2 regions of the Janthinobacterium sp. P210006 genome follow, and region 2 is predicted to be linked to the other one. Evidence: predicted binding sites of a transcription regulator. Region 2 holds the regulator's gene; the other holds the start of a gene.
What was found. Region 2 encodes FliA, which starts transcription of late flagellar genes. Its sites were predicted from a motif close to CTAAAGTTTNNNNNNNNNNNGCCGNTA; they were not measured.

Region 1: a site for FliA is predicted at 2,268-2,294, ahead of VPH41_RS24500 (DUF5610 domain-containing protein). Genes of this name have one in related genera too.

Annotation. Positions count from the first base shown of each region.
Region 1 covers NZ_JAZARD010000005.1:283,453-287,662, reverse strand. The annotation lists gene VPH41_RS24510 (HPF/RaiA family ribosome-associated protein) at 1-220, shown strand, start outside; gene VPH41_RS24505 (GGDEF domain-containing protein) at 483-1,448, shown strand; gene VPH41_RS24500 (DUF5610 domain-containing protein) at 1,564-2,196, opposite strand; gene sbcB (exodeoxyribonuclease I) at 2,340-3,788, shown strand; gene pyrF (orotidine-5'-phosphate decarboxylase) at 3,933-4,210, opposite strand, start outside.
Region 2 covers NZ_JAZARD010000001.1:1,002,864-1,007,073, forward strand. The annotation lists gene flhF (flagellar biosynthesis protein FlhF) at 1-497, shown strand, start outside; gene VPH41_RS04410 (MinD/ParA family ATP-binding protein) at 490-1,353, shown strand; gene VPH41_RS04415 (RNA polymerase sigma factor FliA) at 1,399-2,130, shown strand; gene VPH41_RS04420 (flagellar motor protein) at 2,112-2,858, shown strand; gene motD (flagellar motor protein MotD) at 2,864-3,640, shown strand; gene VPH41_RS04430 (translation initiation factor Sui1) at 3,704-4,066, shown strand; gene VPH41_RS04435 (hypothetical protein) at 4,139-4,210, shown strand, end outside.

The DNA.
Region 1 (4,210 bases), on a different contig from region 2:
CGACGATATCCGCTGCGTCATGGAAGCACGCGTTGCTGGCTATCAACCAATCGCCGTCACAGAACAAAACGCCACCGTGCACCAATCCGTTGCCGGCGCCACCGACAAACTGAAACGCGCCATCGATAGCGCCCTGGGCCGCCTGCAAGACAGCAAGCGCCACGCCACCGGCAAGAATGCCGTGATCGATACGGCCGAAGCGGAAGAAACCGCCGAGTAATCCCCCCATGCAGTATTTGCCAGAGACCAAGGCAGCCGTTCAAGGCTGCCTTTGCACATCCGGCCCCGCCTTTCGCATGCAGCAATAACAATGATCAAACTGCAAGCATTCCAGCTTGTCAACACGACAAGGAAATAATTGTCGTATTTCTCACAGTAAGTAACATCAAGCAAGCTTTTGCCGTTACAGCCAAGGCCGCTTTACGCTATCATGAAGATACCGGCCCTCTGCTCGCGCGCGCCGGCTTTTTGAAAGTGTGATTGTGGAACAGATCGGCAACTTCAGCGCTTCAGGCTGCAACATCGGCGATTTACAGCTATTTCGCGATGGGGCGGATAGCCAGACGGCCGCCATGCTGGCGCCCTGCCCCGTCATGCGCCTCGAAGCGGGCGAAGCCATTGCCGACACCCAGGGCACCAGCCTGTACATCGTGCTGCGCGGCTCGCTGGCCGTGGCGGCCGACACCCACACGGGCATGGATGACGGCACCGTCAGCAAGGTCTTGCCCGGCGAAAGCGTGGGCGAACAATCGGTGCTCGACGAAGCGAGCAACCTGGCCGCCATTTCCGCCCTCGAGGAAACCGATTTGCTGGTGATCGACGCGGCCATCGTGTGGGAATTGATCGAACAATCGAACGGTCTGGCGCGCAACCTGCTGCGGCTGCTGTCCTTCCGCATCCGCGCTGCCAATGCCCTGCTGCGCCGGCGCCAGAAACTGGGCGAGTTCTACCGCCAGCTGTCGATGGTCGACAGCCTGACGGGCCTGTATAACCGCGCCTGGCTGACCGATTTATTGCCGAACATGATAGTCACGGCCCACGGCAGCAACTCGCCCCTGTCGCTGGTGATGATAGACCTCGACCATTTCAAGCGTTTCAACGACACGCACGGCCACCAGGCGGGCGACCAGGCGCTGCGCATCGCCGCGCAAGTGCTGGGCGCCGCCCTGCGGCCCACGGATTTTGCCGTGCGCTATGGTGGCGAGGAAATGATGGTGATCTTGCCCGATACCAACGAAAACGTGGCCCTGCGCGTGGCCGAGCGCCTGTGCGAGCGCATGCAGCAAGCCGTCATCTTCGCCGACATGCGCAGCCCGCTGCCGCACATCACGGGTTCCTTCGGCGTGGCCAGCCTGGCGGCCGAACAGGACGACGAAGGCCTGATCGCGGCGGCCGACGCGGCGCTGTACCGCGCCAAGGCGAACGGCCGCAACCGCGTAAGCACCTGATAAAAAGCCCATGGCGTCGTGGCATTGCCTCGCCGTAATTCGTACCGTCTTCGGCAATGCGCCTGGCCCTGGACATTTTCTCAGGCGCTTCCCGCACCTCAAGTAAGGATGATGCTCAGGCAGCCTTGCTGTCGGCCGGCTTGGCAGGCGTAGTTGGCGCCGCAACATCATCCTTCTTGCTGCTGTGCGCGGCGACGAAGTCCGCATAGCCCTTCTGCACCAGCGTATACGTCTTGTCGATATTGCTGGCGATATCGCCTTGCAATACTTTCAAGCCGCCCAGGATATCGCGCGCTTCCTTGAAGCCTTTTTCCATGCCGCCGCTGATGGTGTCCATGAACTTGGTCAAGGCCGTGTCGTCGTCCAGGCCGGGGTTCTGCTTTTTGAACGCGTCAAAAAACCCCGTCGACAGCGATACAATGCGGCTCGCCGTCGCTTCGGCGCTATTGTCCTGCGAGGCCGCGTTCTGGATCGCGTCGTCGCCGTACTGGCCCTTCAGCGCTTCATTGATGTTGGTGATGGCCGTCTTGTACAGCAGCGCCAGCGGTTCGTTTTCCGAACCGATCGACACATTCAGCGACGCCTGCATGATGGAAGCGTTCAACTGCAGCTTGGTGCGGTCGTTCACGCTCATTTCAGTGTTGACGCCGTCCTTATGCTGGACTTTATCGTCCTTGCCGGCAACACCCGTACTGACGGAAGTCACGGAAGGAGCGGAATTGCCGCCTGCGGCGATGGGAATTGACACGATAGACCTCCTTGAACGGGCAATGTATGCCACCATGCGGGAAACGCGATGATGACCATCCTCTCGTGTAGTATCGGCAGGTTTTCAGAAAACTGAAGCGGCCCGGACAATTAAGATAACAATTAAGCAAGTAACGACCATCAATGACTACCCAGACCTTTCTTTGGCACGACTACGAAACCTTTGGCGCCCAGCCGCGCCGCGACCGCCCGGCCCAGTTCGCCGCCATCCGCACGGATGCCGACCTCAACGAGATTGGCGATCCCATCATGCTGTATTGCCAGCCCGCCAATGATTTCCTGCCCGACCCGCAATCGTGCCTGATCACGGGCATCACGCCGCAGCAGTGTCTGCAGCTGGGCGTGCCCGAGCACCAGTTTGCCGCCACCATCGAAGCGGCGTTTTCGGAGCCGGGCACCATCGGCGTGGGCTACAACACCATCCGTTTCGACGATGAAGTCACGCGTTTCCTGTTCTGGCGCAACCTGATCGATCCGTATGCGCGCGAATGGAAGAACCATTGCGGCCGCTGGGACATCCTCGACGTGGTGCGCATGACGCATGCGCTGCGCCCGGAGGGCATCGCATGGCCAAAGCGCGACGATGGCCAGACCAGTTTCAGGCTGGAACACTTGAGCAAGGCCAATGGCCTGGTCCACGAAGCGGCGCACGATGCGCTGTCCGACGTGCGCGCCACCATCGCCCTGGCCCGCCTGATCAAGGAAAAGCAGCCAAAGCTGTTCGAATTCTGCCTGGCCCTGCACAAGAAGGACCGGGTCGCCAGCGAAATGGGCATGCACCTGGCCGCCGGCGAGCGCCAGCCCTTCCTGCACGTGTCGGGCATGTTCCCCGCCGAACGGGGCTGCCTGGGCGTCGTCTGGCCGCTGGCCACGCATCCGAGCAATAAAAATGAGATCCTCGTCTGGGATTGCGCCTACGATCCGCGCGAACTGTTTACCCTGGACGCCGACACCATCCGCACGCGGCTGTTCACGCGCAAGGACGCCATGCCCGAAGGCATGACCCGCCTGCCCGTGAAAAGCGTGCACCTGAACAAGTCGCCCATGCTGGTGGGTAATTTAAGGACCCTGTCGCCGGCCATGGCCGCGCAATGGGGCATCGACCTGGACGCGGCAAAGGTCAACGCGCAATTTGCCGCCACGGCGCCGAACATGGACGCCATCTGGGCCGAAGTGTTCCAGCGCCCGGGCGCCAATGCCGCGCTGGACGTGGATGAAGATTTGTACAATGGTTTCGTCAGCAACGACGACCGCCGCCTGCTCGAATCCTTGCGCCGCGACACGCCGGCCAAGCTGGCCACGGCCCGGCCCTCGTTTGCCGACGAACGCCTGCAGGAGCTGCTGTTCCGCTACCGCGCCCGCAATTTCCCGCAAACCCTGAGCGAAGCGGAAAGCCTGCGCTGGGAACAGCACCGCGCTGCCCGCCTGTTCGACGGCGACGGCGGCGCCCGCACCATCGAAATGCTGTTTACAGAAATCGATACCTTGTCGGAATCCGTGGATGAGCGGGGGGAAGAAATCCTGGGCGAGCTGTACGACTATGCGGAGATGGTCGCGCCCATGCGCGATTAGTCGCACCTGACCAAACCTGCTGCGCGTCGGTATAGGTGGCCTGCGATGCTCACCGTACTACAGTACGGTTGCGCTTCTCGGCCACCTCTCCCTTCCGCTCGCTACGGTTTTGTCAGGCGCTGTGTTGCTGACTATATATCGTTCTTAAACCGAACGGTGCGCATTGATCGCATCGCGCGTTTCAATGGCCACGCGGCGCGCCGCGTCGGCGAAATCTTCGCCCGCCTGCGGCGTGGCGTAGATGATGGCGCGCGACGAGCTGATCATCATGCCCATGCCGTTCGCCGTCTGGCCCGCGCCGACGGTGGCGGCAATGTCGCCGCCCTGGGCGCCGATGCCGGGCACCAGCAGCGGCATGTCGCCGACGATGGCGCGCACCTGCGCCAGTTCTTCAGGGAAGGTGGCGCCGACGACGAGCGCGC
Region 2 (4,210 bases):
TGAAGGACGAGGCGGATCTGCGCATCGCCCTGAAGGAATTGAAGAACAAGCACACGGTGCTGATCGATACGGTGGGCGTGAGCCAGCGCGACCAGATGGTGACGGAGCAGGTGGCCATGCTGTCGGGCGCCGGCGCCGATGTGAAACGCCTGCTGTGCCTGAACTCGACGGCTACCCAGGAAACCCTCAATGAAGTGGTGCGCGCCTACCAGGGCAGCGGCCTGGCCGGCTGCATCATGACCAAGCTCGATGAAGCGGCGTCGATCGGCAACGTGCTCGACGTGGTGATCCGCCAGAAGCTGAACCTGTTCTATGTGTCGAACGGCCAGCGCGTGCCGGAAGACCTGTACCTGGCCGACCGCGGCTACCTGATCGACCGTGCCTTCAAGCTCAAGCGCGATGCGGCGGCCACGCAGTTTTCCGATGCCGAACTGCCGCTGCTGATGGCGCAGGCAGCTGCCCGCAACAATGAAGCGCGCGGGGTGCACCTTGGCTAATTTCGATTTCGACCAGGCCGAAGGCTTGCGCCGCATGCTGGCCGGCCCGCAGCCGCGCGTCATGACGTTCCTCTCGGCCACGCCGCAGGACGACAAGGGCGCCATGCTGGTCAACCTGGGCGCGTCGCTGGCCTATGGCGGCAATGACGTGCTGCTGCTCGACGCCAGCGGCGGCAGCGATGGCGTGGCATCGCGCCTGGGACTGGCGCATGGCGCCAGCCTGCGCGACGTGGCGCGCCAGCAGTGCGGCCTGAACCAGGTAATCCACCAGGTGCCGCAAGGCTTCGGCGTGGCCAGCCTGGGCGCGCGCAACCACCTGATGGACAGCATGGACTATGCGGGCGCGGACGAACTGCGCCGCCTGGGCAAGACCTTCGAGGTGCTGGCGCGCCAGAGCGGCATCGTGCTGGTCGACGGCGTCATGGCCGACGAGGGCGACTGCTTCCCCGTGCCCCTGATGGCCTCGTCCGACATCGTCGTGCAGGTATCGACCAGCGCCACCTCGATCAAGGCGGCGTACTGCCTGATCAAGCGCCTGAGCCAGGAACTGGGACGGCGTCCGTTTGGCATTCTTGTCACGGGCGCTTCCGAATCCGAGGCAAAAGTGGTATACGATAATATGGCGCAGGCGGCGAGCCGCTACCTGGCCGTGAAACTGACTTCGATGGGGTCGGTGCCTGCCGATGAGTACCTGCACCGCGCGGCGCGGCTGGGCCGCAGCGTGGTCGATGCGTTTCCGCTGGCGGGAGCCTCGGTGGCGTTTCGCGGACTGGCCGAGCGGCTGGCCCGTTCGGCGGCGCCGGTGCTGGGCGGTACCTTGTGCCAGACGGGGAGCGCACACCATTTCAGCGCCTGAATGCAACCGTAGCACCAGATAAGACGAGAAAACAATAAGCAGCCTATGTACACGGTCAAAGGGAAATCGAACAAGGACCATTTGCTGACGGAACACATTCCGCTGGTGAAGCGTCTGGCGCACCATATGAAGGCGAAATTGCCGCCTTCGGTCGAGGTCGATGACCTGATCCAGGCCGGCATGATCGGCTTGCTGGATGCCATTACCCGCTATGAAGAGACGCATGGCGCGCAGTTCGAGACATATGCCGTGCTGCGCATCCGCGGCGCCATGCTCGACGAATTGCGCACCAGCGACTGGCTGCCGCGCAGCATGCGCCAGAACATGCGCAAGATCGAAGAGGCGATGAGCATCCTGCAGCAGCGCCTGGGCCATCCGCCGACGGAATCGGAAGTGGCCAAGCTGCTCAAGATGTCGCTGGCCGACTACCAGGAAATGCTGGGCGACGGCGGCGGTCACCAGCTCGTGTACTACGAAGATTTTCATGACCCGGACGGCAATGACAGCTTCCTCGACCGCCACTGCGTGGACGAGGACAGTGACCCCTTGCGTTCCCTGCTCGATACCGATTTCCGGCAATCCGTGATCGATGCCATCGATGCGCTGCCGCCACGCGAGAAAATACTCATGGGCCTGTACTACGAAGAAGAGCTGAACCTGAAGGAGATCGGCGCGGTGATGGGCGTGTCGGAATCGCGCGTCTCGCAGCTGCATACCCAGGCCGTCGCGCGCCTGCGCGCAACCTTGAGGGAGCAGGCGTGGACTGGTCCAGCGTAATCGGGCTGGCGCTGGCGCTGGCGGGCCTGCTGGTCGGCCAGGCACTGGAGGGCGGCAAGATGGCCTCCCTGCTGCAGCCGGCCGCCTTTGCCATCGTCATCGTCGGCACCTTCGGCGCCGTGCTGCTTCAAACGCGGCTGCGCACCTTCGTGCGGGGCCTGGAAATGCTGCGCTGGGTCTTCCTGCCGCCGGCCGACACGCGCGCCGCGCTGGCGCGCGACATCGGGCAATGGAGCCTGACGGCGCGCCGCGACGGCCCGCTGGCCCTCGAGCGCCTGATGGAAAACACGGCCGACCGCTTCAATGCCAAGGGCTTGCGCATGATCGTCGACGGCATCGCGCCCGACAAGCTGCGCCAGCTGCTCGACGTGGAAATCTCCGCCTATGAAATGGCCGAGCGCCAGGCCGCCAAGGTGTGGGAATCGGCGGCCGGCTATTCGCCCACCATCGGCATCCTGGGGGCCGTGCTGGGCCTGATCCACGTGATGGAAAACCTCACCGACCCCAGCAAGCTGGGCGGCGGCATCGCCGTGGCGTTCGTGTCGACCATCTACGGCGTCGGCCTGGCCAATCTGCTGTTCCTGCCGGTGGCGAACAAGCTCAAGGCCATCGTTTCGCGCCGCGTGCTGCAGTATGAAATCACGGCCGCCGTGCTGTACGACATCGCCACGGGCGACCATACGCGCATCATCGAAGAGCGCGTGTCCAGCCTGCTGCACGAGCACTGACCATGATGCGGCGCGCGCGCAGGAAGTATGACGAGGAACCGGACAATCAGGACCGCTGGCTGATTTCGTACGCCGACTTCATCACCCTGCTGTTCGCCTTCTTCGTCGTCATGTATGCGATTTCGCAAGTCAACGAAGGCAAGTACCGCGTCTTCCAGAACGCCATCGGCCAGGCCTTCAGCCTGGAAAAGGGCGCGCCGCCCATCGTCATGGAAGCGCCGCAAGCCATCCCGCTGCCCAATCCCGCCCTGAAACGCCGCACGGAAGCCATCCGCCGCGAGCGCGAACACATGACGCGCCTGGCGCAGGACCTGACGTCCACCCTGGCGCCGCTGGTCAAGGAAGGCAAGGTGCGGGTGACGCAGACGAGTCGTGGCGTCAGCGTGGAAATCAATGCCAGCGTGCTGTTCGACCCGGGCGCGGCGCGCCTGACGGCGGAATCGGACCAGGCCCTGCGCGCCGTGGCCGTGCTGCTCAAGGACGACACGCACGACGTGCAGGTGGAAGGGCATACGGACGTGCAGCCGATCAGCAATTCGAATTTTGCCTCGAACTGGGAACTGTCGGCCGCGCGCGCCAGCGCCGTCGTGCGCCTGTTCATCGCCAGCGGCGTCAAGGCTGCGCGCCTGACGGCCGTGGGCCACGCCGACAACATCCCCGTGGCGCCCAACACCACGCCGGAAGGGCGCGCGCGCAACCGCCGCGTGGCCGTGACGATCCTGTCGGGCATCCCCGAAACGGTGACGGAAGTGCCGACGGCGCCCGTGGCGCCGGCCAACTGAGCTCGTCAACTGCGGACTGCCGCTTGGTACAATCGCGTTTTCTTCCTTTTTATCTTTCCCCTCATGAAAAGCAGCTCCCTGGGCGGTCTCGTCTATTCCACCGAAACGGGCCGCATGTGCCCCGCGTGCCGCCAGCCGCTGGCGCAATGCGCGTGCAAGGCGCAAGCGAAGGCGGCGCCTGCGGGCGACGGCGTGGTGCGCGTGTCGCGCCAGACCAAGGGCCGTGGCGGCAAGAGCGTCACCGTGGTCAAGGGTTTGCCGCTGGACGCCATCGCGCTGGCCCTGCTGGGCAAGCAGCTGCGCACGCAGTGCGGCTCGGGCGGCACGGTCAAGGATGGCGTGATCGAAGTGCAGGGCGACCATGTCGACACCATCGTCGCTGCGCTGACCAGGCTGGGCCACCAGCCGAAAAAGGCGGGCGGCTAGCGGGGCCGCGTGCGTGCGGCACGGTGCCGCGCGCCTGTGGTAACGTGCGTTTCCTTTTATGCGCCACCTCACATGAATAACAAACTGACCGGCATCTCCATCGCCGCCGCCATCGCGGCAGCGCTGGCGTTCGTGTACTGGCCG